DNA from 3 places in the Photobacterium minamisatsumaniensis genome. Region 1 is predicted to be linked to each of the others. Evidence: predicted binding sites of a transcription regulator. Region 1 holds the regulator's gene; each other region holds the start of a gene.
What was found. Region 1 encodes CRP, which controls carbon source genes, mostly activating them, when cyclic AMP is high. Its sites were predicted from a motif close to TGTGANNNNNNTCACA; they were not measured.
Positions count from the first base shown of each region.

Region 2: rppH (RNA pyrophosphohydrolase) is a predicted target of CRP. The motif match lies at 5,469-5,484, and genes of this name have one in related genera.
Region 3: nagE (N-acetylglucosamine-specific PTS transporter subunit IIBC) is a predicted target of CRP. The motif match lies at 8,388-8,403, and genes of this name have one in related genera.

Region 1 is NZ_JAKJSI010000014.1:189,695-200,044, forward strand. Features, by position in the region: gene astD (succinylglutamate-semialdehyde dehydrogenase) at 1-1,371, shown strand, start outside; gene L4D78_RS07015 (DUF1338 domain-containing protein) at 1,424-2,227, shown strand; gene L4D78_RS07020 (hypothetical protein) at 2,325-2,540, opposite strand; gene crp (cAMP-activated global transcriptional regulator CRP) at 2,710-3,342, opposite strand; gene L4D78_RS07030 (OsmC family protein) at 3,611-4,015, shown strand; gene L4D78_RS07035 (phosphoribulokinase) at 4,070-4,939, opposite strand; gene L4D78_RS07040 (YheU family protein) at 5,069-5,287, opposite strand; gene L4D78_RS07045 (hydrolase) at 5,341-6,318, opposite strand; gene L4D78_RS07050 (TIGR02444 family protein) at 6,426-6,878, opposite strand; gene L4D78_RS07055 (ABC transporter ATP-binding protein) at 6,925-8,844, opposite strand; gene kefG (glutathione-regulated potassium-efflux system ancillary protein KefG) at 9,071-9,637, shown strand; gene kefB (glutathione-regulated potassium-efflux system protein KefB) at 9,627-10,350, shown strand, end outside.
Region 2 is NZ_JAKJSI010000015.1:93,050-103,399, forward strand. Features, by position in the region: gene L4D78_RS07550 (thymidylate synthase) at 1-686, opposite strand, end outside; gene lgt (prolipoprotein diacylglyceryl transferase) at 801-1,607, opposite strand; gene L4D78_RS07560 (sulfite exporter TauE/SafE family protein) at 1,653-2,495, opposite strand; gene ptsP (phosphoenolpyruvate--protein phosphotransferase) at 2,501-4,756, opposite strand; gene rppH (RNA pyrophosphohydrolase) at 4,806-5,315, opposite strand; gene mutH (DNA mismatch repair endonuclease MutH) at 6,096-6,764, shown strand; gene L4D78_RS07580 (DUF6482 family protein) at 6,767-7,069, opposite strand; gene L4D78_RS07585 (NADP(H)-dependent aldo-keto reductase) at 7,254-8,288, shown strand; gene L4D78_RS07590 (hypothetical protein) at 8,578-8,823, opposite strand; gene L4D78_RS07595 (sigma-54-dependent transcriptional regulator) at 9,240-10,350, opposite strand, start outside.
Region 3 is NZ_JAKJSI010000027.1:74,163-84,512, reverse strand. Features, by position in the region: gene L4D78_RS15320 (DUF4442 domain-containing protein) at 1-377, opposite strand, end outside; gene fur (ferric iron uptake transcriptional regulator) at 594-1,040, shown strand; gene glnS (glutamine--tRNA ligase) at 1,162-2,826, opposite strand; gene L4D78_RS15305 (beta-N-acetylhexosaminidase) at 3,105-5,759, opposite strand; gene nagE (N-acetylglucosamine-specific PTS transporter subunit IIBC) at 6,800-8,269, opposite strand; gene nagB (glucosamine-6-phosphate deaminase) at 8,525-9,325, shown strand; gene nagA (N-acetylglucosamine-6-phosphate deacetylase) at 9,341-10,350, shown strand, end outside.

The sequences.
Region 1 (10,350 bases):
CAGGGAAAGGCGGCAACAGGCGGACAAGTCGCGTCGGCGGTGAGTAGTGCTCGTGCTGCGTTGGCAAAATGGCGTCATTGTGATTTTGCCAAGCGACAAGCTATTGTGGAGCGCTTTGCTGAATTGGTAAAAGATAACAGTGAGATGATTGCCAAGGTTATTGCCGAAGAAACCGGTAAGCCATTATGGGAAACGCGTACCGAAGCAGGCGCGATGGTGGGAAAAATTGCCATATCACTGCGGGCTTATCATGAACGTACTGGCGAAAGACAAAAAGACGTGGCGGGCAGCCAGGCAATTTTACGTCACCGTCCCTTAGGTGTCATGGCGGTATTTGGGCCGTATAACTTCCCGGGCCACCTTCCAAATGGGCATATCGTGCCTGCGTTATTGGCCGGTAATACTATCGTGTTTAAACCATCAGACCTTACGCCGAAAGTTGCAGAAGAAACCATGAAGCTTTGGCAACAGGCTGGGTTGCCTGATGGGGTGATAAATTTGGTCCAAGGTGCGCGTGAAACGGGTGAGGCATTAGCGGGTGACAGCGGTATCGATGGCCTACTCTTTACGGGTAGCGCGAATACCGGGCAGATCCTGCACCGCCAGTTTGCTGGTCAGCCAGAGAAGATGCTCGCACTTGAAATGGGGGGCAATAATCCGATGGTTATTTCTCAGCATTATGGCGAGCTTGATGCCACTGTCTACACTATTATTCAGTCAGCGTTTATTAGCGCGGGTCAGCGTTGTACTTGTGCTCGTCGCCTGTATTTACCCAAAGGCGAGAAAGGGGATCGTGTACTTACTCGCTTAGTTGAGCTTGCATCGGCTATTCGCGTGGGTGGTCAGTTTGATGAGCCAGCCCCTTTTATGGGATCGCAAGTCTCTAATGCCGCTGCAGATAACATTCTCCAAGCCCAGTCTCAGCTTATTGGTCTTGGCGGTGAAGCATTATTGGTCGCTACCCGCGGGCAAGGAGCAATCGTTACTCCTGGGATCATTGAGGTGAGTACTATCGCAGAATTACCGGATGAGGAATATTTTGGCCCCTTGTTGCAGGTTGTGCGTTATGACGGTTTAACACAAGCCGTTGAGAAGGCAAATAATACCCGTTATGGCTTATCTGCAGGGCTGATCTCAACCGATGACGATGAATGGCAGTATTTTATCGATCATATTCGGGCAGGCATTGTGAATCGCAACCGTCAATTGACGGGTGCCAGTGGGGATGCCCCTTTTGGTGGGCCGGGTGCTTCTGGCAACTTGCGGCCAAGTGCTTATTATGCCGCTGACTACTGTGCGTACCCAATGGCATCAATGGAAGGTGATCAACCTGAATTGCCAGCACAGTTGTCACCAGGGATCCGTATGTAGAGCATGTTTCAGGTATTCCGTTTTATCGACCAGCTAAGAGGATGTGATATTCATGGAAAGGGTTGTGCAATTATTTGATGGCTTATGGCAAGACTATACTCAGCGTTTATGCCCCTCTGCTGCACAGGTGCATGATTTACTCACTGAAGATGAGCCGTTGCTGAATGACCACATTGCGTTACGGACGTTCAATTTACCTAAAGTGGGCCTAGATAGGCTAGCGGCGCCGTTTATTGCATTGGGTTATAAACCTTGTGGTAAGTATCACTTTGAAGCGAAGAAGCTTTATGCTGAGCACTTTGAACATCCAAATCCAGATGCACCGAAAGTCTTTATCAGTGAATTGCTAGTAGGGCAGTTTAGCTCGTTGCTACAGCAAACCGTTCGAGAGCTTGTCGATCAAGTACCTGAAGCGGCGATGCGTGATCCAGCCTTCTTGTATGGTGGGCGGCGTTGGGACCTCGACTATGCCACTTATGAGTTGCTGGTAGCAGAAAGTGAATACGCAGGGTGGTTAGCCGCGCACGGTTTTGGTGCCAACCATTTTACGGTCAATATTAATCAGCTCGAGCAATTTACCGAGGTCGAAGAGGTTAATCATTTACTGCGCCATAACGGCTTTTCGATTAATGAATCTGGGGGCGATGTGAAAGGTAGCCCAGAGGTAATGCTAGAGCAATCAGCGACGATTGCCGATACTGTTGATGTTGGCTTTACCGATGGTGTGTTTAGTATCGCGGGGGGATTTTACGAATTTGCTAAGCGCTATGCTACACCAGACGGTGAGTTATATCGTGGCTTTGTTGAAGCGTCAGCGGATAAAATTTTTGAAAGCACCCACGCGAAGAAAGGCTAAATTCTCTGGCGTGAAAAGAGATTAACCCCATAGCCCACTGTTATGAAATACGGTGGGTTTATCGTGTGCGATAAGAGTCAAACGTGTTTGGGGTAGACTAATGGCACTGGCTATCAAGTGGTGTGATCCCAAATTCATGCTTAGCAAGTTGCCCTTTATGGTATGGCGAAGTCGTTTGTTGTTCAAAATAGTGCCGACGCCCGCTAAAGCCTGTCATTTCAACTGTTGGGGGAAGGGGGGCAATAACGCTCGTATTGCTTGCAGGAAAGCCATTTGCTGAAAAACGTTCGAGATCCATATCAATTTTATCCATGTGAATGACGTATTATCACTTACGCCAGATATGCACAATGTAGCACTTGATGGTGAGGATACAAGAAAGAAAAAGTGAGCAATACGGCAAAAATACCATTTTGGTATGAATTCCCGGATCAAAAAAGCCGCCTGAGGCGGCTTTTTATTATCAATGATGGCACGCGAAATTAACGTGTACCGTATACCACGATAGTTTTACCGTGAGCAGAGATTAGGTTCTGCTCTTCCAGCATTTTCAAAATACGACCAACAGTTTCACGAGAACAACCCACGATCTGGCCAATTTCTTGGCGAGTGATCTTGATTTGCATACCGTCAGGGTGCGTCATCGCATCTGGCTGTTTCGCAAGGTTTAGAAGTGTCTGAGCGATACGGCCAGTCACATCTAGGAAAGCAAGATCACCTACTTTCTGGCTTGTAACCTGAAGACGGTTTGCCATTTGAGCAGACAGACGCATCAGAATATCAGGGTTAACTTGAATAAGCTGGCGGAATTTCTTGAAAGAAATCTCTGCTACTTCACAAGGGGTTTTTGCTCGAACCCAAGCGGTACGCTCTTGGCCTTCTTCGAACAAGCCTAACTCACCGATGAAGTCACCCTGGTTTAGGTAAGACAAGATCATTTCCTTGCCTTCTTCATCCTTGATTAGGACAGCCACAGAACCTTTAACAATGTAGTAGAGCGTTTCAGCTTTTTCACCCGCATGAATCAAAGTACTCTTTGACGGGTATTTATGAATGTGGCAATGCGAAAGAAACCACTCTAGAGTTGGATCTGTTTGAGGTTTACCTGGAACCATATTACTAACTTCCTCTGTGTTTGTTGCCCAACAACGACGTCCATCAAAAAAGGGCTGGGCCTATACTTGGTGTTCGTCGCTTAGGATATTCAGTCAACAGCTGGGCTGCAAGCTCACGTGAATAATTAGTTCAAAGTTTATCTTTTTTCAGCATGCATTTCTTGATATTGATCTATCGAGAATGGTCATTTAGTAGTCATAAGTGTGCACATGATCACACAGTTGCTATATTGTCACTAATTACCCTATAAGTAGTAAGGAAAAACAAATGCAATCACGAGTGAAATGGGTCGAGAATATGACCTTCTTAGGTCAGTCAAATTCTGGCCATAGTGTGGTTATGGATGGCAATGGCGGAGAAAAAGCGCCAAGCCCAATGGAAATGGTATTGATGGCGGCTGGGGGATGTAGCTCGGTTGATGTGGTTGATGGATTGAAATCAGCAGGGCAGAAGATTACGGGTTGTGAAGCGCAAATTTCATCTGAGCGCCGTGAGCAAGCCCCCCGTATTTTTACCTCAGCAAACCTACATTTCGTGGTTACAGGTCATGAACTCGATGAAGCGCTAGTGGCGAAAATTGTTGCTGATTCGCTAGAGAAGTATTGCTCGGTGTGCTTGATGCTTGGTGAAGGTGTTGAAATGACGCACTCTTATGAAGTGAACTGCGCTTAATTCGACACGGCCGCGAGAGACCCAAGCCCCTGAAAGGGGCTTGAATTGTATTATTTAACCAATCTTTCCTGTTTCGATCAGTTTTTGGATCAACGGGCGCATGATTAGCTCCATGGCAAAGCTCATTTTGCCACCCGGAACCACCAATGTATTGTGGCGTGACATGAATGATCCTTGGATCATTGATAACAAATAAGGGAAGTCGACATTTTTGATCCCACGAAAACGGATCACAACAAAACTCTCATCTAGGCTTGGAATGGCTTTGGCGCTGAATGGGTTTGAAGTATCAACGGTTGGTACGCGCTGAAAGTTAATATGGGTACGAGAAAACTGAGGCGTAATATAATTGAGATAGTCATCCATCGATCGCACAATTGATTCCATCACGGCTTCGCGTGAATGACCGCGATCACGGGTATCCCGTACAATCTTTTGAATCCACTCTAAGTTGACGATTGGTACCATGCCGATCAATAAATCAACGTGCTGAGCGACATTGGTTTCACCATCAACAGCACCGCCATGAAGTCCTTCATAGAACAATACGTCGGTGTTTTCTGGTAACTCCTGCCATGGTGTGAATGAACCGGGCATTTGGTTATAAGGTACGGCTTCATCAAAGGTATGCAGGTAGCGCCGAAATTGGCCGCTTCCATCATCACCATATTGGCGAAAAAAGGTTTCTAGCTGGGGAAAATCGTTAGCCTGAGGGCCGAAGTAACTAATATGTCGACCTTGATCTTTGGCTTTTCGAATTTCGACATCCATTTCTGGGCGAGTAAAACGGTGAAAGCTATCACCTTCCAGCCAGGCAGCATTAATGCCCATCATATTGAACATTTTACGAAATGCTTCTGAGGTGGTGGATGTACCTGCCCCTGAAGACCCTGTTACTGCAATTATTGGATGTTTTGCAGACATGACAAACCCTGTCGTTAACATTAACGGAAAGAGTTATTAACAGGGTAGTGAGGTAAGGTCAAGTCGGGAGGCCAAAAATGATACGTGAGTGCAGTCGCCAAAATTGTATAAATTAGCGCAGTAGGGGGCTTATTCCCCCATATGGCGGCGTAATTTGATATCGACAGATTCATGCAACTCAGAAAAGACGATAACGGCTTCACCCTTATCAAGTTGCTGGCGGACCCGCTGTACTTTCTGCTCCATACTGAGCTCTTGTTCACCGTAGTCTGTTCCCTCTCGTAACACAAAATGTTCGATTAAGTTGACTAGGGTGTCGGGGTCAATATCACGCCAAGGAATGATCATAATGGGCTGCTCTTTACTCAAAGGATGAAAAGCCAATTATATTGTTATTATTGTTATTTGTAGAGCGGTATGAATTGACCAAACCATTCTGGCACGGTGTGTTCAAGCCAGAAATCAGGCTTATGCCAAGAGCCAGAGACAAAACCCACGTGACCGCCATGGTGACACAAGTCATATTCGATGTGTGCAGGTAAGGGGTGGGAAGGAATAACATCTGCAGTCATGAAAGGGTCGTCTTTGGCGTGAATGACCCGAAGCGGGATGGTTACGGTAGCCAATTTGGTTAAGCCACTACACCGTTGGTAATAATCGTTAGCATCGTCAAAGCCGTGTAGGGGGGCTGTGACTTCCTCATCAAATTGCCAAAGGGAACGAATGCTTGCGGCTTGTTCTTGTTTGAGTGGCATTGCTTCAGGCTGTGCGCTAATTTTTTTACCGAGGTTACGCTTCATCGATGCCAATAGGTACCGCTGATAGATCTTTGAGAACCCTTGCTGGATCCGACTTGAGCATGCAGCCAAGTCTAGTGGGGGAGAAATCACTTGTGCCGCAGCCAATTCAGACTGGTGCCCTTTTTCTGCGAGGTAATTAACCAGCATATTGCCCCCAAGCGATACCCCGACAGCAAGGAAAGGTTGAGTGGGCAGTTGTTGCCTCAGCCACTGAATAAAAAAATGGGCATCATTGGTTTCGCCAGAATGGTAACCCCGAGGCTGACGATTTATTTCACCACTGCAGCCACGAAAATGCATCATGACCCCGAGCCAACCTTGCTGCTGGGCAGCGTTAAGTAATCCATGTGCATAAGGGCTGTGAAAGCTGCCTTCTAAACCGTGAAATAGAATCATGACGGGCTGTTTCTTATGACTATTTTCTGGTGCGGCAGTCCATGCTAAATCTAAAAAATCGCCGTCAGGCGTTTCTATGCGTTGTGTTATTGGAGTGAATAGTGGCTTACGACGCAAGAAGCGCGGTAATAAGGTTTGAACATGGGCATTGCTTAAACCGCTTGCAGGCTTAAATGGAGTCATCGAAATTCCTCATGGCACGTATAGGGACTATCCCACTAGTTACGAAAGGTCATGAGGTTTAGATCCTAGCACAGACAAGGTGACGACGTCGTCGGAGGTCAATTCGGCTATGTGATTGCTTGTAATTGGCGAATAAGCGATAGGGGAGCGTCAAGGTGACGGCCATAAGTAACGAGGTTATTGGGGCATGCATGAGCGGAAAGCGGATATTGGTTTAGGCAGGTTAATAAATGATGTTGCTGCCTTCGTTCAAGCAAAAGCTCAAAGGAGAGCATTTGCTGATATTGCTCGTGAGTGATATTGGGTTTGAGTTGTTTACGTAGCACTCTGTAGGGGGTAAGTAACGTATCAGTTTCAGTGAGTGCGGCGAGTAATGCCTTGTACCCATGGGGGGGAGCGAGGGCTAGCTGATGTTGGTCAAGCCAATGCAGCAATAGGGCAAGGTTAACATTGCCTTGGTAATGATCTTGAAAGGCTAAGCAGGCTGGTTGAACACCAGCCTGTGAATAGTGGTACAGACAAAATTGCCAGAAGCTTTCACTATCAATGTGTTGTGGCATTAATTGACGTCCCTATCAATGTGCTTAATACGATGAAATGACGAAACTAGATATTATGCTCGGCTTCCATAGCCTCAATCTGCTCTTGTAAGTCCATCCATTCCATCTCGATATCTTCTAACTCAGACTTGGCCTTCGCCTGACGTTGCAGTTGCTCGTTGAGCTGCTTTTTATTGTCAGCTTCGTAGATGCTGGCTTCGGCAAGTTGTGATTCTGCATCAGTAAGGGTGGCGCTTAACTTTTCCATTTGCTTATCGAGCTTGTCGACTTGCTTGCGTAATGGCGCGGTTTTTTTTCGGAATTCAGCCTCAAGGCGCTTTTGTTCTTTACGCGATGCTGCGCTGTTTTCTTTGTTGGTTTCAGGCTTTGCAGCTTGCTGCTCACGGCGCTCGTTACGCTGTTGCTCGGTTAGCCATTTGTGGTAGTCATTGAGATCACCGTTAAATGGCACAACTTGGCGGTCATGTACGAGGTACAAGTCATCCGTGGTCGCACGCAGTAAGTAACGGTCGTGACTCACGATAACCATTGCCCCTTCATAGGACTGCAGGGCAAATGTCAGTGCTTGGCGCATATCGAGATCAAGGTGGTTGGTTGGTTCATCAAGTAGCAACAGGTTAGGTCGCTGCCATACGATCAAAGCCAGTACCAAACGGGCTTTTTCGCCGCCAGAGAATGGGCCGACTTTTTCAAGCGCTTTATCACCAAGGAAACCGAAGCTGCCTAAGTAATCACGTAGCTGCTGCTCTGTCGCTTGTGGGGCAATGCGCGCCATGTGTTGTACTGGAGTATCATCTAAATATAGGGTTTCTAATTGGTGTTGAGCAAAGTAACCAATCTTAACGCCTTGAGAGTATGCCAATTCTCCCGCCTTCGCGGAAAGCTCTCCCGAAAGCAATTTGATCAGTGTGGATTTACCGGCACCGTTTCGCCCCAGTAGGCCAATACGGCTTCCCGGAACAAGGTTTAAGCGAATCTTATCAAGGATCAAATTGTCGTCATAACCTGCCGCCACCTGATCCATCATCAAGATTGGGTTCGGTAGTGCACTTGGTTCTCGAAATTCAAAGGTAAATGGGTTGTCGAACTGAGCTGGCAGTACCTTTTCCATTTTCTCGAGTGCTTTGATCCGGCTTTGTGCTTGACGGGCTTTACTGGCTTTATAGCGGAAGCGGTCAATATAAGACTGCATGTGCGCGACTTGTTTCTGTTGCTTTTGGAACATCGCCTGTTGCAGCACTAACTTTTCGGCACGTTGAGTTTCAAACGATGAATAGTTACCGGTGTAGCTATTCATGGTTTGGTTTTCAATATGCAAAATACGGTTAATCACCGGATCGAGGAAATCACGGTCATGCGAAATCAACACCAATGTGCCAGGGTAGTTTTGCAGCCATTTTTCAAGCCACATGACGGCATCAAGATCGAGGTGGTTAGTTGGTTCATCGAGTAACAACAAGTCAGAACGGCACAGAAGCGCCTGAGCCAAGTTGAGGCGCATACGCCAACCACCTGAGAATTGGTGGAGGTGCCATTGCATTTGCTCTTGTGAAAAGCCTAAACCATCCAATAATTCTGCGGCTCGCGCTTGGATGCTATAACCGCCAATCGCTTCCAACTTGCCATGGAGTTCAGCAACGCGATTACCGTTGTCAGCTTGCTCTGCGGCGAGTAAATCGGCTTCTAACTGGCGGTATTCACGGTCGCCATCAATTACATAGTCTAATGCTGCGCGTGCGAGCGCAGGGGTTTCCTGTGCCACCCAAGCCAGTTCCCAGTTTGCGGGGAATTGGCAGTTACCAGCATCGACACTGAGCTCGTTTTTCAACAAGGCAAATAAGGTCGATTTACCACAGCCATTTTTACCGACTAGGCCGACCTTATCACCGGGATGAATGGTTGCTGTTGCTTGGTCGAGTAGGACTTTACCGCCTCGAAGAAGTTGGATATCAGAAAACGTGATCATCGACTATGTCGGGGAAGCCCCGCTCCGCAAATACAAAATGCCAGAAACTGTGCGGCAGTCTAACCCAAAGCGACGTTGACTGCTAATACCGCTAATTGGTAATGAACTCATGATGAATAAACGATCCTATTTACAGCCAGTTATGTATTATGTGCATATACCAGCGTAATAATGTGATGAATAATATCAGCCTATTAGCGATACCTATAGGCTGAAAAGGAATGCTATGACAACAAAAGGATGCCCACGTGTTTTGGTGATTTATGCTCATCCTGATCCCCTTGAATCAGTGGCTAATCGTGAAATGCTGGTGGAAATTGCCGATCTCCCTCATGTTACCGTGCATGATCTCTATGCCGTCTACCCCGACTTTTTTATCGATGTTGCCGCAGAGCGCCAGCTGGTGAGCCAGCATGATGTCATCGTGTTTCAGCACCCGCTATATATGTACTCGTGTCCCTCCTTGTTAAAGGAATGGATAGATATGGTACTCAGTAAAGGTTTTGCCCATGGTGAAGGCCGCCAGACGCAAGGAAAGTACTGGCGTTCGGTGATCACCACTGGTGGGGCGGCAGAGGCCTATACCCCTGACGGTTATAACCGCTGCTCTATCGATGAAATTTTAAAGCCCTTTGAATTATCGGCAGCCTTGTGTCGTATGGAGTGGATGAAGCCTTTGGTACTCCATTGGGCGCGTAGGGTGCCTAAACAAGAGCGGCTGCAGCATGCGAAAGATTACCGGCAGTGGTTGGAAATGCCGTTGCCATCTCAGGAGGTGACTCATGGCGAATGATGTGTTGTCGGTGAGCGTGGTCTTTTTGGCTGCCGCAGTTGTCGCTGTTCCTATTGCTCAGCGGCTAGGGCTTGGCTCGGTGTTAGGTTACCTGTTGGCTGGCATTGCTATAGGCCCATGGGGATTGCGTTTAATTTCTGATGTGGACGCCATCCTGCACTTTTCGGAGTTTGGGGTGGTGCTGCTTTTATTCTTGATAGGTTTAGAGCTTAATCCGAAAAAGCTGTGGCAAATGCGAAAGCCGATCCTTGGATTAGGTGGTGGCCAAGTTGTGATCACCACTTTGGTGATTTCAGCTGTGGTGTTGGCATTCAGCACTTGGTTCCCTGTCATTACATGGCGCGATGCGCTGGTGGTTGGAATGGGGCTTGCCTTGTCTTCAACTGCGATAGCATTGCGGGTCATTGAAGAGCAGAGCCTTGATGGCAGTGAGACTGGGCAGTCGGGGTTTGCGGTTTTACTTTTCCAAGACATTGCCGTGATCCCGATGTTGGCTATTTTGCCTGTCTTGGCGGGGGGGGGGGGCGGTAGCTGGTTTGATTTTGCTTGGATGATTGGCGGCATTGCTGTGTTACTGGTTGGCGGACACTTCTTATTACGCCCGCTGTTCCGCTGGGTGGTGTTGAGCGAAGTCCGAGAGCTGTTTAATGTTGCCGCACTATTATTGGTGATTGGGATTGCGTTAGGCATGCAGTCACTGGGTTTATCCATGG
Region 2 (10,350 bases), on a different contig from region 1:
AGCTCAAGCTGATCTTCATAGATGTGGGCATTAATGATCTTGTGGTAAGCCTGACCTGGCTTTTTACCCGTGATTTGAGCGATTAACGCCAGTAGGGTATAAACTTGAATTTGATTAAAGTTAAGCCCAAGCGGCACATCACAAGAGCGCTGGTAGCTGGTTAAATACAAAGTATCACCAAGCAGTGAGAAGGTATGTGTATGCATGCAAGGGCGCAAGCAGCCCATATCAAACTCACCTGGGTTATAAAACGTCAGAATTTCACCGCGATCATCAACCCCTTTCGTGAGATTATCAACAATCTTACGGAGCTGATCAATCGTAGTGCCATCAGGCTTCTGCCAGCTGCGGCCTTGCACACCATAAACACGCCCCATGTCATCTTCACCCTTACGGTGAGGGTTGTTTAGCCAAGCTTGGTTGTCGTTGGCATTCATATCCCAGGTTTTGGTACCCAGCTGACGAAAGTCTGCTGCATTATCATACCCACGGATATAACCCAGCAATTCAGCAATCGCCGATTTCCAGAAGCTTTTCCGGGTCGTGATCAGCGGAAACTGATTATTAGCGACATCGTAGTTCAAATCGGCATTTACCACGGTCAGGCAACGCTTGCCTGTACGCTGGTTTTCAATCCATACCCCTTCGTCAACGATGCGCTGACACAGCTCTAAATATTGTTTCATCTTTCCGCTGGCCTTAATTTAACCGATAAAAATTGGTGATGATTCTACACGAAAAAGGGCAGTCCCAATAGAGACTGCCCTTTACAAGAAAACTTAACTTATCGAGCTACACGCCTAAGCCGCTTTTCCTTTCGGCTGATACTTATACGCCCAAATCATCATCAAAATACCACCAAAGACCATTGGTAATGATAAGATCTGCCCCATGCTGATCCAACCAGCAAATAAGCCAAGATGGGCATCCGGCTCCCTGAAGTACTCAGCAATAAAGCGGAAACTACCATAGCCGAATAGGAACAATCCTGATGCTGCCCCCGCTGGACGTGGCTTGCGAATAAAAATATTCAGAATAATCAGCAGTAAAAAGCCTTCAAAGAAAAACTGATAAAGTTGGGACGGATGACGAGGCAGCGGCCCTCCGGTAGGAAATACCATTGCCCAAGGCACATCTGAAACTCGTCCCCAAAGCTCGCCATTAATAAAGTTACCTAAACGCCCAACCGCTAAACCAAAAGGCACAAGAGGCGCGACAAAGTCTGCGACATTAAAGAAGGTACGGTTATGCTTTCGCGCATACCAGAACATCGCGGTAATAACACCTAGTAACCCACCATGGAATGACATTCCTCCCGTCCACACTTGAAATAAGTACAGCGGGTTAGAGACAAACAGATCAAAATTATAGAAGAGGACATAGCCGACTCGCCCACCAAGCACAACCCCTAAAAAGCCAGCAAACAATAAATCGCTTACCTGATCGCGAGTCCAACCACTGCCAGGTTTATCTGCTCGTCGATTTGCCAACCACATAGCAAAAGCAAACCCTAATAGATACATCATGCCATACCAGCGTATAGCCAATGGACCAATTTCAATCAATATCGGATCGATATTTGGAAACGTTAAATAACCTTGACTCATGTAATCATCTCAATCGACAGCAAGCACAACGTGCTTACTTTTTACTTATCCCAAAAACATCTTAATGCTGATAAACAGTAAAAAGACGGCAAATATCTTTTTTAATACTAATGTAGGCAGTTTACTGACCAATGCCGCGCCAAAGCGCGTGGTATACATTGAGGTAAGAGCAATACCTATCAATGCCGGCAAATAAACATAACCAAGACTCAATGTGGGCAATGCTTCATCCCCCACTCCTGCAATAATAAACCCACTCATGCCTGCAACAGCAATTAATGCACCTGAAAATGACGCACACCCGATTGATCTTCGCATTTCAACACCATGCCAACTCAAATAGGGGACAGTAAGTGAACCACCGCCAATACCAGCAAGGCTAGAAACAACCCCGATAACCGCACCTGAACTAAACATGCCCGTACGGCCCGGTAACGGATTTCGACCACTAAATCGCATTGAAGCTAACATTTGGCATGCCAACAACAATACTATTATGGCAAAAATCCTTGGTAATAGTTCCGCAGGCACTAGCTCTGCAACCACACTTCCGCCAAAACCACCAAGGATCACCCCTGGCGCTAAGCTTTTCACAATACCAAAATCAATATTACCCAACTTATAATGATTACGAGCTGATGCACCTGATGTTAAAACAATACTGGCTAACGATGTCGCTAACGCAATATGCATAACCAATGATGGTTCAATACCGGCTTTTGGCAATAACCAAACTAAAGCGGGCACAACAAGCAAACCGCCGCCAATTCCCAGCAAACCCGCTAACGTTCCAACTAAACAACCAAGCACTAAACACAGGCTAAATAACCACAACTCTGACTCAAAGCTTATAAGTACGGGGGGAAGCCACGCTATATTTTCGAACATTACTACTACTTACCTGCGCGGATAAAGCCGCCTAAACCATGCCCATCAACAAAGGCAATCGTATTATCACGAACCTCATCGGCATACGTCGCTGTCAACGCATATTGAGCTAGTTGCTCCATATCTTCTAACGAGATATGCCGGAGAATATACTTAATTTTTGCGACATTACGAGTATTCATACTGAGTGAACGATACCCCATTCCTATCAGTAGTAACGCCCCTATCGGATCACCCGCTAACTCACCACAGACACTGACAGGTAGCTGTAACTGCCGACTGGCATCTATAACGTGCTTCAATGCATGTAATACCGCAGGATGCAATGCATCATAAACACCCGCGACACGTGAGTTGTTCCGATCGACCGCCAATAAATACTGAGTTAAATCATTGCTTCCCACGGAAATAAAGTCGACTTTCCCCTTAAGAACAGGCAATTGGTAAAGGATTGATGGCACTTCTATCATAATACCAATACGCGGCCGCGTGAGCACTTCGCCACGTTGTTGGGCTACTTTCGCAACCTCTATATACGCTCGCTCTATCAAAGCAATCGATTCATCGAGTTCTGCAATGCCCGAAATCATGGGCAACAAAATATCCATATTACTAAGACCAATGCTCGCCCTGAGCATCGCTCTCACTTGGATCATGAATATTTCAGGGTGATCTAACGTAAAACGGATCCCACGCCAACCAAGGAAAGGGTTATCTTCCTCTATCGCCAAATAAGGTAATGGTTTATCACCGCCAATATCCAAGGTTCGCATAACCACAGGCTTATCACGGTAAGTTGATAAAATAGAATGATATTGTTGGGTTTGTTCTTCTTCAGAAGGGAAGCTACGTTGCAGTAAGAAAGGCACTTCAGTTCGGTATAGCCCAACGCCATCGACGCCTTTATTCACCGCAATACTGGTGTCGGCACTCAGACCGGCATTTAAATGGATCTGAATACGATGATTATCACGTGTCGAAGCGGGTTGATCGAGCCCATCTTCGACCACTTTTGCAAGCTCATTTTCTTCTTTCAGCAGCCGCGTATATTCTGCTAATACATGCCGGTTGGGATTGACAAGAAAATCACCTCGATAACCGTCAACAATCACTTGGCAGTTATGGATTTTCTCAGGAACAAAATCAACCCCCATAATTGCCGGGATCCCTAATGCCCGCGATAAAATAGCGGCATGAGAGTTCGCTGCACCTTCTTGTGAGACAACAGCAGCAAGTTTGCCTTTAGGGATACTTGCGAGCATGGCGGCAGTTAATTCTCGTGTGAGCAATACAACGGGCTCTTCCCATTGATGCTCAGCAACATTTTCATTATGAAGGAAATATAATAAGCGTTGACCTAATTCACGAATATCATGCGCGCGCTCTTTTAGGTAATTGTCTTTCATTTGAGCAAAGCGCGTCGAGTAGTTTTCCACCACCTGCCGAATTGCCCATTCTGCTAAATCGCCACCAGACACTTTGGCAAATAAATCTTTTCGCAGCATCGGATCGTTGAGCAAATGACTGAATAAGTCGAAAATAGCCAAGGTTTCTTTGTGTAACTCACTATCAAACCGCTTTCTCAATCGGCGGAATTCAGCGCTGGCTAATTCAATCGCAATACTCAATCGCTCTTGTTCAGACTCGCGGTCAAGGCAAGATGCAGGGTAAACCAACTCCAGCCTTGGCTGGTTATCGTCCCACCAAGCCCGAGCAACAGCAACCCCCGTTGAAGCCGCAGAGCCAACTAAATGCAAGCCGTTGTGCTGATCAAGCCACATACCTTGTGCTTTCGCATGCGCCAACAAAACAGCAAGCTGCGCCGCCAACGTAACCATGAAAGACTCTTCACTTTCATCAAATTCACGTTGCTGGCGCTGCTGAATAACCAATACACCCAAAACTTGGCGTTGGTGAATAATAGGCGTACCGAAGAACGAGCAGAAAGATTCCTCCCCCGTCCCCGGAAGATGCTTGAAGTGGGGGTGGTGGCGGGCATCGGCAACGTTTATGGGTTCAGCACGCTCTCCGACTAATCCAACTAACCCTTCACCAAACGCAAGTCCAACATGGCGATGAGGTTTTTTCAGCCCTTGTGTCGCCATCAAGGTATACTGCTGACGTTTATGATCAGCAATATAAATGGAACAGCACTCTGTTTTCATTGCTCGACAAGTACTAATAACCAACTGATCCAATGCTTCGATCAAATTAGGGGCACTTGCTACTTTTTCGACAATTTCTCTCAGTTGCGTCAGCATATCTCGCCTTGTCCCACTTTATGCTGGGGTATCCCATTTTATGGCTAGGTTACCCTCGCTTACCCCGGCGCTTTTTACGTTCTTTAAACGGCATTGCCATAGCAGCAAACTCTTTTAGTGCGCGACGGTAGACATCACGCTTAAAAGACACAACCTGCCTAACCGGATACCAATAACTGACCCACCGCCAGCCATCAAATTCCGGCGTACTGCCGCGTTGCATATTAACCTTTGACTCATCACATTCTAAACTCAGCAAAAACCACTTTTGTTTTTGTCCGATACAAACAGGCTTAGAGTCCCAGCGAACCAATCGCTTGGGTAATTTATAGCGAAGCCAATGACGACTTGACGCCAAAATTCGTACATCTTTCTTGGTTAGCCCCACTTCCTCGTAGAGCTCCCGGTACATGGCTTGCTCCGGGGTTTCCCCTTCATCAATGCCACCTTGCGGAAACTGCCAGGAATGTTGTCCATATCGTCGAGCCCAGAATACTTCGCCATGGCTATTACAGATCACAATACCCACATTTGGGCGGTATCCATCGCCATCAATCACTGGACGACCTCAAGTATAAATCTTTATTAATAGTGATTTTTTCACAGACCACCCTATGGGTAAACAAACATTCTAATTTATCAGCGCTTTTTCCTACCCAAGCCTCATATTCTGGATAACTCCCCTACACAGTTTGTTTTATAAACAGTCAAATGAGACCTAGGGCACATTTATACACGTTTTCTGTGGATAGATTTGTGAAGAAGCCTTAAACACCCTGAAAAAACAATCATAACGAAATAAAAAAAACATAGGTGCAAAAATCAAAACAGCTTCAATTAAGAATTTAAAACAATCACTTAAAAAAATATCATCACTTAAAATAGCCATGAACATTGTGATTAATAAAAGCCAAAATACCGATCGGTTAAAGATCAACCAATCCTGACTTTACCCACAACAAACAATCAACACCGATGAAAAACACACCACAACAGTGCTCAATAAGCCAGCTAATACCTGTATAAATAGTCAGTAATGATAAAATGAAATAAATTTGCCACTCATCCTGTGGATATCTTTATAAAAGATCATATTTTCATCACTACGTCATACCACTTTCACTCGTTCGCTTGTATGTACCCCAAGCAAAACACACAAACAATAACCATTAAATCAATAACTTACACCTCACCTTTATGCATATAAAACCACGTTTTAACAGCAGATCGAAAATGATCGTCTATTTTTTCATCAATATGTTATTTTCTACTTAATTCCAGATTCGGCTTTTGTTTTGGCTATGGTAGGATCCCTCCCCCGTTATCGATGGTATCGAATATGCGCTCAACCCCCACAACAGAACATGAGTTACTCACAAGGGCTCAGGCACTTGCAGGCTTAACGCTTGGCGAACTCGCCCATGACGCCGGTATCGTTCCTCCCCCCGATCTAAAGCGCGATAAAGGGTGGGTAGGACAGTTGCTGGAATGGCATTTGGGCGCGACAGCAGGCAGCAAACCCGTGCCTGACTTTGTTGAACTCGGTATCGAGCTAAAGACGATTCCAATCGGTTACAATGGTCGCCCCCTTGAGACGACATTTGTCTGTGTCGCGCCACTCATTGGCCTACAGGGGCTTAGTTGGGAAAATAGCCATATTCGCCATAAGTTAGCTAGAGTTTTGTGGGTACCAGTAGAAGGAGAGCGTGATATTCCCCTGGCTGATCGCCATGTCGGCTCGCCGTTACTTTGGAGTCCATCGCTCGAAGAAGAGCTTCAGCTTAAACAGGACTGGGAAGAGTTAATGGATATGATCGTACTTGGCCGAGTTGAACAAATCACGGCACGCCATGGTGAAGTACTGCAACTCAGACCCAAAGCAGCAAATAGCAAAGCGTTAACCGAAGCGTATGGTGCGAATGGGCAACCAATCAAGATCTTACCACGAGGTTTTTACCTCAAAACACACTTTACGGCAGGGTTACTGGAACGCTACTTTATTATCTAACCCTATAGAGAAATGGTCATATCCTCGCGACACTTAGAGACTAGCCCGTCAGGTGAAAATTCATCATAGGGATCGGTTACCCGTAAAATAACGGAACGAAAACCAAGCGGACGTAAAAAGTTTTTGGCTTGCTCAATCGACTGAAATTTGATCATTTCATCGCTATCACCTTTTAACGGAACAAGCTTATTTTTAAACTCAACTTCAACCAAATAATCAGAGCATCCCGCATAACTGGTTAAAATACACATCGGCAATTGGCCATTATCAGCTTTGCTCCAATGCTTAAGTTGTGACAACTTCATACACTCTCCCTGCCGTCAATACCACCGTTTCTGTATTAACTATATACTAAAGTAGCCACTATGATATCAGCGTAGCCAATATGCTGGGCACTCAAACTGCTTTCACCCACAGAAAAGTCACGGTATATTCAAATGAGACTAACTGCCTATCATTGGTATTAGATAATCAGTCCAAGGAGGGCTCATGAAATACCACAAAATTCCTCACTCGACCCTTGAGGTGAGCAAAATCTGCCTTGGCACAATGACTTTTGGTGAGCAAAATGGTGAAAATGATGCACATAACCAGTTAGATTTCGCTTTCGAGCGTGGCGTGAATTTCATTGATACCGCAGAGATGTATCCAGTCCCACCCAAATCAGAAACCCAGGGTGCTACCGAACGCTATATTGGTAGCTGGTTAAAAAAAACCGGAAACCGAGACAAAGTCGTATTAGCGACGAAAGTTGCAGGCCCTCGTAATACTCCTTATATCCGTAACGACATGGCACTTGATCGCCGTAATATTCACGATGCCGTCGAAGATAGTCTAAACCGGCTTGAAACCGAGTATATCGATCTTTACCAATTGCACTGGCCGCAACGCGAAACCAATTGCTTTGGGCAGCTAAATTATCAATATAAAGAAGATCACTCTGGTGTGACGATCACCGATACCCTTGAAGCACTGGCTGAGTTAGTGCGTGCAGGAAAGATACGCTATATCGGTCTATCAAATGAAACACCATGGGGGGTGATGTCTTACTTAAAGCTCGCTGAAAAACATGAACTACCACGTGTGGTAACCATCCAGAACCCGTATAACCTGCTCAATCGTAGCTTTGAAGTCGGTCTTTCTGAGATCAGCCACCATGAAGGGGTCGAATTACTGGCATACTCTCCACTCGCCTTTGGGGCTCTGAGTGGTAAATACCTTCAGGGTAAACGCCCTAAAGGTGCTCGCTGTACACTGTTCGAGCGCTTTTCTCGCTACTTTAATCCGCAAGGTATCGCAGCAACAGAAGCCTATGTTGATATCGCCCACAAACACGGCCTTGATCCAGCCCAGATGGCACTGGCTTTCGTTAATCAACGCCCTTTTGTAGCATCAAACATTATTGGCGCAACCAACTTACAGCAACTAGAAAGCAATATTGAAAGTATCGAGTTAACACTCTCTGATGCCGTACTTGCCGATTTACAAGAGGTTGGGATCCAATATTCTAATCCATGCCCGTAACGAACAGCTTGATGCCGTGTTAACTCGTTCAGTGAAACAGCTACATAACAACTGACTAAAAATACACTAATAAAAAAAAGCCTCCGTATATACGGAGGCGAAAAACATTAGCTCAACCAACGTCGGTTAATACCTTTGTTGATGTCCGATAACTCTACCCCAATTCCTTCTACTTACCCTACTTCACTTTCGTCGCAAAGCGTTGGTAAGTGTTACGAACCATGTCTAGTAACATCAACAATCATTCCCCACGCTGTCTCCCCCCCCTGCTCGCAAGCAGAGGGGACGATTACGTCGCAAATTTCGATTGATACCTCCTCCTAAGATGGCGTACCTTGCGGCTAGCAGGCGTTGAAACCAAATGACTCGCAACGCGTCGATCTTTGCTGATGCCAATATCATTAAGCATATGCTCTGATAGATGAGGCAAATACACTTTCACCCGACGATGCTCACGCCGCCATGCGGCATCTTCTTGATGAAGGTCGAGTTGAACAAAAAATACTGCAAGACGTAAATAGACTGATTGGCGCATAGTGGTACTCTCCATACAATGATTAATATTGAAGGGACGAGAAACACTGCCGTTTCAGGCTGACAACTTAAGTAAAACTTAACTAGCCGCGACAGTGATCCGCGGCCCATTTACACAGCGGATTGCCGTTAATGAATTGGTTGTTTCGAGGTATCACCGGCTGAACAGGTGCATATAAGAGATATCAGTCGCATCGTATGTTCCTCCGGTAATAAGTTATGAAGAAGTGAAATATGGTTTAATTTTAAACAACACTGATTATAAAACAAGCACATAATTGCCAATACAGAAACAAAACAATTATCTTCTGTATCCAGCCTCATGGGTTGGCACGAAACTGAAATATTCATCTAACTGACTATAATATTTAGAGAAAGCTACCATGAACGCAACGGAGGTAATGTCGCTACGTCAACTCACCCCTGACGAAAATGGCGCGGCGGCGGGACTAAGTCATGCTTATTCAATAATCGATACATCGTCGCTCGAGAAACCCCTAGCTCTCTGGCTGCCGCAGAAATTTGCCCCTTATTATTTTCCAATACACTCAGCAATGCACTACGCTCAGAGTCTTCTCTGATTTTTTTAAGGCTCTGCTTATCATCAGCCAGCCGCGGTAAGTCAAAATGATCCGATAATAGCTCTTTCCCTTCCGCTAAAAGAATTGCTCGCTTAATTTGACTAATGAGCTCCCTGACATTTCCAGGCCAAGAATAGCTGGATAACAGCTTTTTACTTTCACTACTAAGCTGTTTCGCCTGACTGTTATATTGTCGAGAAAACTTCAACAATAAATACTCTGCTAATAAGATGATGTCTTCCCCGCGATCCCGCAATGATGGGACGCTTAAGCTCAATACGTTCAACCGGTAATACAGATCTTCACGTAGCGTGCCTTCTTCCAATAGTTCCTCCAACGAGTAACGCGTTGAAACAATCAAACGTACATCTGATTCGACTTGGTGCCCGTCAACAGACATAAAGTGGCCATCTTGTAGGAAACAAAGTAGCTCTTGCTGCCGCTCATCGTCTAACGACGAAATTTCATCGAGAAATAACGTGCCTTTATTCGCCACGTTAAAACAACAGTCTCCACCCAGCACATGGCTATCATCAACTAGCCAGTCAGATCTCAATGTTTCGCAATTAATACCTATAAATGCCGATTTTGCCCTTGTTGAACCTTGGTGGATAGCTTGAGCAACCAACTCTTTGCCTGTGCCGATTTCACCAAGTACAAACACTGGCATATCGGCAACAGCCATCCGCTTGACTTGATGGCGAAGCTTTTTCATGGCGGCTTGATCACCTTGTAATCCGTGCTGACCAAACTGCCCCAATTCAGGCCATACTCGCCGTTCCAGCTGCAGCATACCTAGCTGATGACCAATGGTTTTAAGTAACTGAGATTCAGGTACGGGCGCAGTAAAATAGTCGATACAGAAACTGACAATAAACTGGCAAATCGCATCATTGCTAAGCTGATCTTCTCGTGCAACAGCTAACCAACGTGCCTGTTTATTGCGA
Region 3 (10,350 bases), on a different contig from region 1:
AACTCAGGGAAGTACTTCTCACCTGCCGCTGTAGCCTGAATGATCTCATTTAAGCAGCTATCACTGATTATAAAATCTGCATACAAGTCACTATTACCCGGCTTTATAAAACTGATTTCAGCATGCTTATCCCAGACATAATACTGCCTGCCTAATAACCCAATCAGCATTAAGGCATAAACAGGGTCAGTGAGTGAAAAAATACTGCCGCCATATTGGGTTCGATTAGCATTTTTATTCCACCATCTTAACTTAAGCTTAATCCGTACTCTTTTAAAGTCATTAGAAATACGAATGATACTGATTCCTGATCCCCAAAAGGGAGGCCATAAATTCAGAGCCAGCCTGACGATGGCTGGTTTATAGAAACGATACATAGCGTCTAACCTTCAAACTGGTACGATGAGATTAATATTACTCCCCTAAAATCGAAATGTACATTTTGACAACAAACTAACAACAAAAAGAAAAGTTAGATATCAGCAAGATTGACCCGCTTTGAGGTTTATTGTTACCTTGTGGTCACTTATAATAAGTAAAGAAGAGAAAGACTACCGCATCATGTTGATGTGGATAGCCAATAGGAAACTCGAATGTCAGATAATAATCATGCACTCAAGCAAGCAGGCCTTAAGGTTACACTTCCACGTCTGAAAATTTTGGAAGTATTACAGCAACCTGACTGCCAACATATCAGTGCTGAAGACTTGTATAAAAAATTAATCGATATTGGTGAAGAAATTGGTCTGGCAACGGTTTACCGAGTTTTAAACCAATTTGATGATGCTGGCATTGTGACTCGTCATCACTTCGAAGGTGGTAAATCTGTTTTCGAACTGGCTACGCAACATCACCATGATCACTTAGTGTGTTTGGATTGCGGCAAAGTAATTGAATTTTCTGATGATGTTATCGAAGAACGTCAAAAAGAAATTGCTTCAAGCTTTAATGTTCGCCTGACAAACCACAGCTTATACCTCTACGGTCACTGTATTGAAGGTAACTGTTCAGAAGACGAAACCCTTCATAACCCACGATAATTAGTTCGCTATTATAAAAATATAAAAGCTAAGCGCTCAACACTTAGCCACTTAAGAATGATTATCCAGATATAGAAAAACCAGCCACATGGCTGGTTTTTTATTCGCAAAAATCCGCAAATTAATCGCCGATTTTAGCCCATGTATCACGAAGACCAACAGTACGGTTGAATACCAGTTTCTCAGCAGAAGAATCTTTGCTGTCGGTACAGAAGTAACCTGTACGCTCAAACTGGAGTGCCTTCTCAGCTTCAGCAGAAACCAAAGATGGCTCAACAAAGCCGTTCATCACTGTCAGTGACTCAGGGTTAATCACGGATACAAAGTCATCCGCAGCCCCTGGGTTCGGAATCGTAAACAAGCGGTCATACAAACGAATTTCAGCAGGAAGACCTTGCGTTGCTGAAACCCAATGAATAACGCCTTTTACTTTACGGCCATCAGCCGGATTTTGACCCAACGTTTCGTTATCGTAAGTACAGAAGATAGTTGTAATGTTACCTTCTTCGTCTTTTTCGATACGCTCAGCTTTAATGACATAAGCACCACGTAAACGTACTTCTTTACCCAGAACCAAACGCTTATATTTCTTGTTTGCTTCTTCACGGAAATCTTCACGCTCGATGTAGACTTCACGAGTAAACGGTACAGTACGGCTGCCCATTTCTGGCTTGTTCGGATGATTAGCGACTTCAAGCATTTCCGCTTCACCATCAAAGTTTTCAATAACAACTTTGATCGGATCAAGAACAGCCATCGCACGTGGTGCGTTTTCGTTCAAATCATCACGGATGCATGACTCTAGAGAGCTCATTTCAATGGTGTTGTCTTGCTTAGTCACACCAATGCGCTTACAGAATTCACGAATAGACGCCGAGGTGAAACCACGACGACGCAGACCAGAAATCGTCGGCATACGTGGATCATCCCACCCTGATACCAAATTGTCAGTAACAAGCTGGTTAAGCTTACGTTTTGACATTACAGTATATTCAAGGTTTAAACGGCTGAACTCATACTGACGTGGCTGACAATCAATCGTAATATTGTCCAGTACCCAATCATACAGACGGCGGTTGTCCATAAATTCCAATGTACAGATAGAGTGTGTAATACCCTCTAGCGCATCAGAAATACAATGGGTGAAATCGTACATCGGGTAGATGCACCATTTGTCACCAGTCTGGTGGTGAGTCGCAAAACGTACACGGTAAATAACCGGATCACGCAAAACCATAAATGGTGATGCCATGTCGATTTTTGCGCGTAGGCTCATTTTGCCTTCTTCGATTTCGCCATTCTTCATTTTGTCGAACAGCTCAAGGTTTTCTTCTACGCTGCGATCGCGATATGGGCTGTGCTTACCAGCTTCGGTAAGTGTGCCACGGTACTCACGCATTTGCTCTGGACTTAGCTCATCAACATACGCTAAGCCTTTATTAATTAATTCAATAGCAAACCCGTGTAGCTTATCGAAGTAGTTCGATGAATAACAAATCTCATCGCTCCACTCAAAGCCTAACCAGTTAACATCGTTCTTAATAGACTCAACGTATTCGATGTCTTCTTTCTCAGGGTTTGTATCATCAAAACGCAGATTACATTGACCCTGATAGTCCTGAGCAATACCGAAGTTCAAACAAATAGATTTCGCATGGCCGATATGCAGGTAGCCATTCGGCTCCGGCGGGAATCGGGTATGTACGCTTGTATGTTTGCCACTCGCTAAATCCGCATCAATAATTTGGCGGATAAAGTTTGTTGGACGAGCTTCAGATTCACTCATCAATTACACCTCGTGTGCTTACAGGATTTTTGAACCCCCTATGATCCATAATTATGGGGGCCGACTCAACAAATAGTATGCATTGTTTGTCGATATGTATAAAAAAAACCCGCAATAAGCGGGGAATTAAAATAGTGAGCCAAAATATAAGGCCCAATAGCAACATTCCACATAGAAACCCATCATAAAAATAGAATTTCTAAAGCTAAGATGGGCAGTGTAGATGACATAAAAAAGGCTCCCTAACAATCTAGAGAGCCGATTAAATGGCCGTGCAGTTACTTAACGGTGGTCACTCGACTCGAACGCTCACCTGTCGCAGATACAGAACGAATCTCGACGTTTCCATTTACACTCGGTTTTTGTTCATCAAAATATGTTATCCAGTTTTCACCGCCATCAACGGAGTATTGAAGCTCAACACCAGGGAACTGAACATTCATTGCCAGCTTGCCACCCTCAATTTTCGCGCCTGGAACGGGTAAACGGTAATCAATGCCTGATTTCTCTAATTTAGCGAGTTCACGCTGACCGAGTACATTGGCAAATCGGTTCCAATCTTGAGTCAGCAACTCATCATTAACCAAGTTAGTCTGCTGCGAATATTCCACACCTGCCTTGTAGTCGTTTTCCCAATTCGCTCGGTGCCAAGCTCGCTCTGCCGCTGCTAATACGCGTGGGAACACCATGTATTCATATTGCTCGTCGGTGCGAACGGTTTCAGACCATAACTGAGCGGACAAACCATAGAATGGCTGTGCTTCGATTTCACCTTCAGCAGTAAAACCATTGCCATCGCGATCTACAGACGTTTCCGCGTTTTGTGGCATATTTTCAGGCGCAAAGGTAAACATCTTACGCGTATCCGTTGCGCGAGTTGCCCAGTAGTAACCACGCTCTTTGGCGTCCACTTCATAAGGGAAGTCCATGTACATATAATCTGGGTTAGAAACAATCACGTCATAACCGTTCGCTGCCCACTCATACACAGTGGCACTTCCACCCCAGTACAGAACATCCCAGAAGTTAACGCGGGTGTTTTCAGTCGCAAAAGCCTGTGCGCCTTCGCTATACTTTAGGCCATCTTCCCATGCTTGGAAGTTCGGGATCCCTTTATCTGCAACAATCTTCGAGACTTCTTCTGCCATATAGCTTGGTAAGTGCGCGAAATCGCTAACGGTACCATCAGCAATTAATGCCTGACACTGCGGAGATTGAGCAAATGGTATGTCCTGAGCCGATAGATCTATCGTCCCTTTCCAATTTACTTTTTCTTCTGCATTGATATCTTGAAAGCCAGCACCCAATTTAATATTTTTTGCTTCATCGCCACCAAAGTGCCAAGTTGTTAATGGCGCACCCGCTTCTTGGTGCATTGCCGCTACTTCAGAAATTACTTTGTCAATAAAGTGAGTGGAAGAGTCAAGACACGGATTGATAAAGCTCTGCTTATCGTAGAACTGAACAGTTGTGACATTTGACGTATCTTCCGCATCCATCAAGCGATATTCGTTAGCTTCTGCTTCTTTACCTTCCGCCATAAGACGATCGTAGCGAGCTTCCATTGAAACTACCGCAGCACGGGCGTGTGCTGGCATATCGATTTCTGGGATCACTTCAATTTCACGTGCTTTCGCATATTTCAGGATCTCGACATAATCCGTTTTGCTAAAGTAGCCAGAACCGAAGTTGTCCGTCGTTGGACCTGAACCTAACTGAGGCAATAAACAGCTCTTCTCTTCCAAGTCAAAACAGCGATTTGAGCCAATGTCAGTGAGTTCTGGCAGGCCAGGAATTTCAAGACGCCAACCTTCATCATCAGTCAGGTGAAGGTGCAGTTTGTTCATCTTGTACGCTGCCATTTGATCTAGCGTTGCAAGAATCGCCTCTTTAGAGTGGAAGTTACGGGCAACATCAACCATGATACCGCGGTATTCAAAACGCGGCACATCGTTAATAACGACCTCTGGTAGAGACTGAGCATTCTGGCTATCAATCAAACCAAAAATCGATTGTACAGCGTAGAAAGCACCAGCATTATCGAAGGCTTTAATGGTAATGCCGCTTGACTGAATATTTAGCTCATAAGCACCAGACTTCGCAAAATCCCCAGTAAAATCAGCTGAAGTAATATCAATACTGACAGGCAGATCACCACGTACATCTACATTCACGATACCAGCTCGATCTTCGATAGCCGTGAATTGCGCCGCATCAAACACGCCTTTTGGTAAGTTCAGACCACCAGCGATACTCACTGTCCCTTCGCCGGCTTCAACTGACATTGGCGTTGGTAACAATGTCGTTGTTACATCTTGTGTTTCAATGTCTGCATTTTTTTCAAAACGAGTAATCGCAGTTGCCATTACATTATTGTCTTCTGGCGTACGCTTTAAATTATTGCCTTCCAGGCCTGTTACAAATGATCCGATATCTTCTGTATTAAGAGATGCAATCATTTTCGGCTTCGCATTTGGTGCAGCAACAAACGCTCCTGGCATAAAGTCTGTTTCAAATAGCTGCCAGAATTCACTAATCAGTGGCAGTACCACTTCTTCACCTGCCGCAAAACCATCAAACTTGTCCGTTGGTTCTAGCTTATGTAGGTCACCTGTTATGCGGGTGATCTTAAACTCGTCACTATCAATATCTAGAATCAAGCGGATACTGTGGAAATAGATAGCCCAATCGCTAGACTCAATGGCTTCACCTTGGTTGACAAGCGTCATGTTCACTTTATTACATGATGCAAACTCAGCGCCTAGTTCTTGACAGCCAAGGCCTTCGTTTGCCCCATGATTCGTTAATACCGCATATTGAATATCAAGGTTGTTTGCTAGCGAATTTACCACTTGTTGTTCCGAAGACGGTGTGATCGAACACCCTGCTAACCCGGCCAATACAGATACAGCAATTAAGTTTCTTTTTAACATCTCTACATACCCATCAAATCATATTATTAACTGAAACAAGAAAGGGCTCGTTTCTTAATACAGACAAATATATTGAGTTATTTATCAGCGTCAATTTAGTCGCTAGCAAAAGTGATCCACTTCAAATCTAAAAACCACAAAACAACAAAAAATCATTTAAATCATAATGATACGAAAACGTCATTTTCGTTGAATTTTAAATTGACGTTTTTTTTGTGATTGAGTGCACAAAAACATGGAGCCATTGTTCACTCCTCACTCTAATAATTATGCTGATTTTTATTTTGATGCTTTTTTTATAAATCAGGCAAAAGCAACGTGAACAAGATCACATAAAGTAACGTCAAAGTAGCTCGGTAAATTGGTTTTGACGGAGTTCAAACCCGATGAAAAAGCGTTAGAGTGAACCACTTTATTGCTTTTAGGCTCTTTATTTGCGAGTAAAAAAAGGGAATAGCGTTAATTACAACCGGCTCACCGTTCAATATATCAATAATTTTCAGTCGGTTAACCTAAACAACAACAAAAGTGCTCCTGTAAAGCCTTGCTCAAACAGGAATTGCCCTCGGCAACATTGCCTTTGAAATGACAGCGTAGCTTGAGGTCGCCACAGGAAAAGTAATTGGCATTAAGGTGATGTACGACACGAACAACCTATAAGGTGTTTAGCTTTAACCTCGGGGGTCACGCAGAAGAGTGTCACCGACAAATGGATGAGTCCCGTATGGCAATGACGGCACCGATAAGAAGAAGCGCAGCGATAGTGTAAGAGATGAGAAGACCGATAGGTTGCTAGGTGAGTAACATAATAAAGAGACTAAATGCCCAGGTCTATATTATCGTTATTCAAAGTTATACCAATCTGGATAAGTAATTGATCTAAGTATTACGCGGGAAAAATTGTGGTTATCAAGGCAAGTAATGCGAAGGTATTTCAGAGGATGGTTGAGCCTGTGTTGCTACTAAAAAAACGGCCTCCAGTGATGGAGGCCGATAATTCGAGTTAATTACTACAGGCGTAATTACGTCATATTATGATATTACTTCGTAGCTGAAGGCATTTTTTTCATTTCGCCAGCAACGATTTCAGCCAGTGGGCCAAGAATAACCTGTAGGTTGTTTGAACCTAGTTTAACCACACCCATAGCGCCAAGAGCTTTTAGTTGCTTCTCGTCAGCTAGGCTGCTGTCTTTCAGTGTCAAACGTAAGCGAGTGATACATGCATCAATGTTCTCTAGGTTTTCGTGGCCACCAAGAGCTTTAACATATTGCTGAGCTAGCTCGCCAGTTTCTTTAGAACCTTGAACTGCACCTTCTTCTACATCATCGTCTTCACGGCCTGGTGTTTTCAGGTTGAACTTAACGATTACAGCACGGAAGATGAAGTAGTAAAGCGCGAAGAATACGAAGCCCTGAACGATTAGCATATACCAGTTAACAGCTAGTGGGTTACGTGTAGATAGAACCATATCTACAAGACCTGCTGAGAAACCGAAGCCTGCAATCCACTGCATTGATGCTGCGATGTATACAGAGATACCCGCTAGCACTGCGTGAACAACGTATAGGCCAGGTGCTAGGAACATGAATGCAAATTCTAGCGGCTCTGTAACACCGGTGAAGAATGATGCGAAACCAGCAGCAATCATGATTGATGCAACTTTTTCTTTATTCTTCGCTTTAGCCGTGTGGTACATCGCAAGAGCAGCACCTGGTAAACCAAACATCATGATTGGGAAGAAACCAGCTTGGTACATACCTGTAACACCGACAGTTGCAGTACCTTCAGCGATTGATTTCGCGCCACCAAGGAAGTTAGGGATATCGTTAATACCTGCTACGTCAAACCAGAATACTGAGTTTAGAGCGTGGTGAAGACCAACAGGGATTAGTAGACGGTTAAAGAATGCATAAAGACCAGCACCTACTTCACCCATACCTTGAATACTTTCACCGAAGTTTACTAGACCGCCGTATACAGCAGGCCAGATGTACATAAGGATGAAGGCAATCAAAATACCAGCAAAAGACGTTAGGATAGGTACTAGACGCTTACCAGAGAAGAACGCCAATGCTTTGTGCAGTTCAACTGTTGAGAAACGGTTATAGATTTCAGCTGAAACAATACCCACAAGGATACCAACAAACTGGTTGCTGATTTTACCAAATGCAGCAGGTACTGCGCTTGGGTCGATACCTTGGATTTGTGCAACTGATCCAGGAGAAAGTAATGTGGTAACAACTAAGAAGCCAACAAAACCAGCAAGTGCTGCTGCACCATCTTTATCTTTAGACATACCGTAAGCAACACCAATTGCAAACAGTACAGACATATTATCAATAATTGCGGCACCAGCTTTAATCAAAAAAGCTGCAAGTGCACTGTTTGCACCCCAACCGTTTGGATCAATCCAGTAACCAATACCCATTAAAATTGCTGCGGCTGGCAGAGTGGCGACTGGCACCATCAATGCTTTACCTACTTTTTGAAAATATCCAAGAATATTCACCCTTAGTTCCCCCTATGGTTGTCTTAGATGTAAAACTGATAACTTATTTTGGTTATCCGATTAAGTTACCTGCAGTTTAAGAAATTAATTTCGCCCCGCAAATTAAAACGTCATCATTTGTGATCTTTGTCACCTGTATAACCAATAATAAGGCGATTTTGCTAGCTCGATCATAAAACTTATTTTATTATCCAAAACAAAGGCGTGAACACGCTAAGATTTTATCGATATTTAAACTTGGAATGAGGTGTCACCGTGAGACTAATCCCACTGAATAAAGCGAAAGAAGTAGGTTTGTGGTCAGCACGCTATATTGCTGATCGTATTAACAAATTTGAGCCAACAGCGGAACGTCCTTTCGTGCTAGGCCTGCCAACAGGTGGCACCCCCCTCGCAACTTACAAACGCCTTATTGAGCTTTATGAGGCTGGAGAAGTAAGTTTCAAGCATGTCGTAACGTTTAACATGGATGAATATATCGGTATCCCATCGGATCACCCAGAATCATACCACAGCTTCATGTTCAACAATTTCTTCAAGCACGTTGATATCCAAGAAGAAAACATCAACTTACTTAACGGTAATACTGATGACCATGACGCTGAATGCCAGCGTTACGAAGATAAAATTAAGTCTTATGGCCGTATTAACCTGTTCATGGGTGGCGTTGGTAACGATGGCCATATCGCATTTAACGAGCCAGCATCTTCTCTAGCATCGCGCACTCGTATCAAAACGTTAACAGAAGATACTCGTATCGCTAATTCACGTTTCTTCGATGGTGACATGAACCAAGTACCAAAGTACGCACTAACAATTGGTGTGGGTACTCTATTAGATTCTGCTGAAATCATGGTTCTTGTTACAGGCCATAACAAAGCCCTTGCACTAGAGGCTGCTGTTGAAGGTTCTGTAAACCACCTATGGACAGTTTCAGCACTTCAACTTCACCCTAAATCATTGATTGTTTGTGATGAGCCTTCAACACAAGAGCTGAAAGTGAAGACTGTTAAGTACTTCCAAGAGCTAGAAGCTAACAACATCAATAACCTGTAATAAAAGGATTTGTTCATGTACGCGCTAACCAATTGCCGCATTTATACCGGTAGCGATGTGCTGAATAACCACGCCGTCATTATTGACGGCGTGAACATTCACGCTGTCTGCCCAATTGCAGAATTACCCGCTGATATTGAAACCCGTGATCTTAATGGTGCAAATCTAACAGCAGGCTTTATCGATCTACAGCTAAATGGCTGTGGTGGTGTCATGCTTAATGATGAAATTAACGCAGATACCATCCATACCATGCACCGTGCCAACCTGAAATCAGGTTGTACAAGCTTCTTACCGACACTGATTACATCGTCTGACGAAGACATGAAAGCAGTCATTGCTGCCGAACGTGAGTATCAAAGCCAATACCAGAATCATTCATTAGGTCTGCACCTTGAAGGTCCTTACCTTAATGTCATGAAAAAAGGTATTCACTCTGTTGACCATATCCGCCGCTCTGACGACGCGATGATCGATACAATCTGTGCTAATGCTGATGTTGTCACTAAAGTGACGCTCGCACCCGAGCTAAACTCGCACGAACATATCGAAAAACTGGTCGATGCCGGTGTTGTTGTATCGGCAGGACATACCAACGCAACTTATGTTGAAGCACGAAAAGGCTTTGCATCTGGTATTAGCTTTGCCACTCACCTTTTCAATGCTATGACCCCTATTGCTGGTCGTGAACCGGGAATGGTTGGTGCGATTTACGATACGCCAGACGTCTATACAGGCATTATTGCCGACGGTTTCCATGTCGATTATGCCAATATTCGCATGGCCCACCGTATGAAAGGTGAGAAACTTGTTTTAGTTACGGATGCAACTGCACCTGCAGGAGCTGACATGGATCACTTTATTTTTGTCGGTAAGAAAGTATATTATCGTGATGGGAAGTGTGTTGATGAAAATGGCACACTCGGTGGTTCAGCACTAACAATGATTGAAGCAATTCAAAATAGTGTCGAACATGCAGGTATCGCCTTGGACGAAGCGATTAGAATGGCCACTCTGTATCCTGC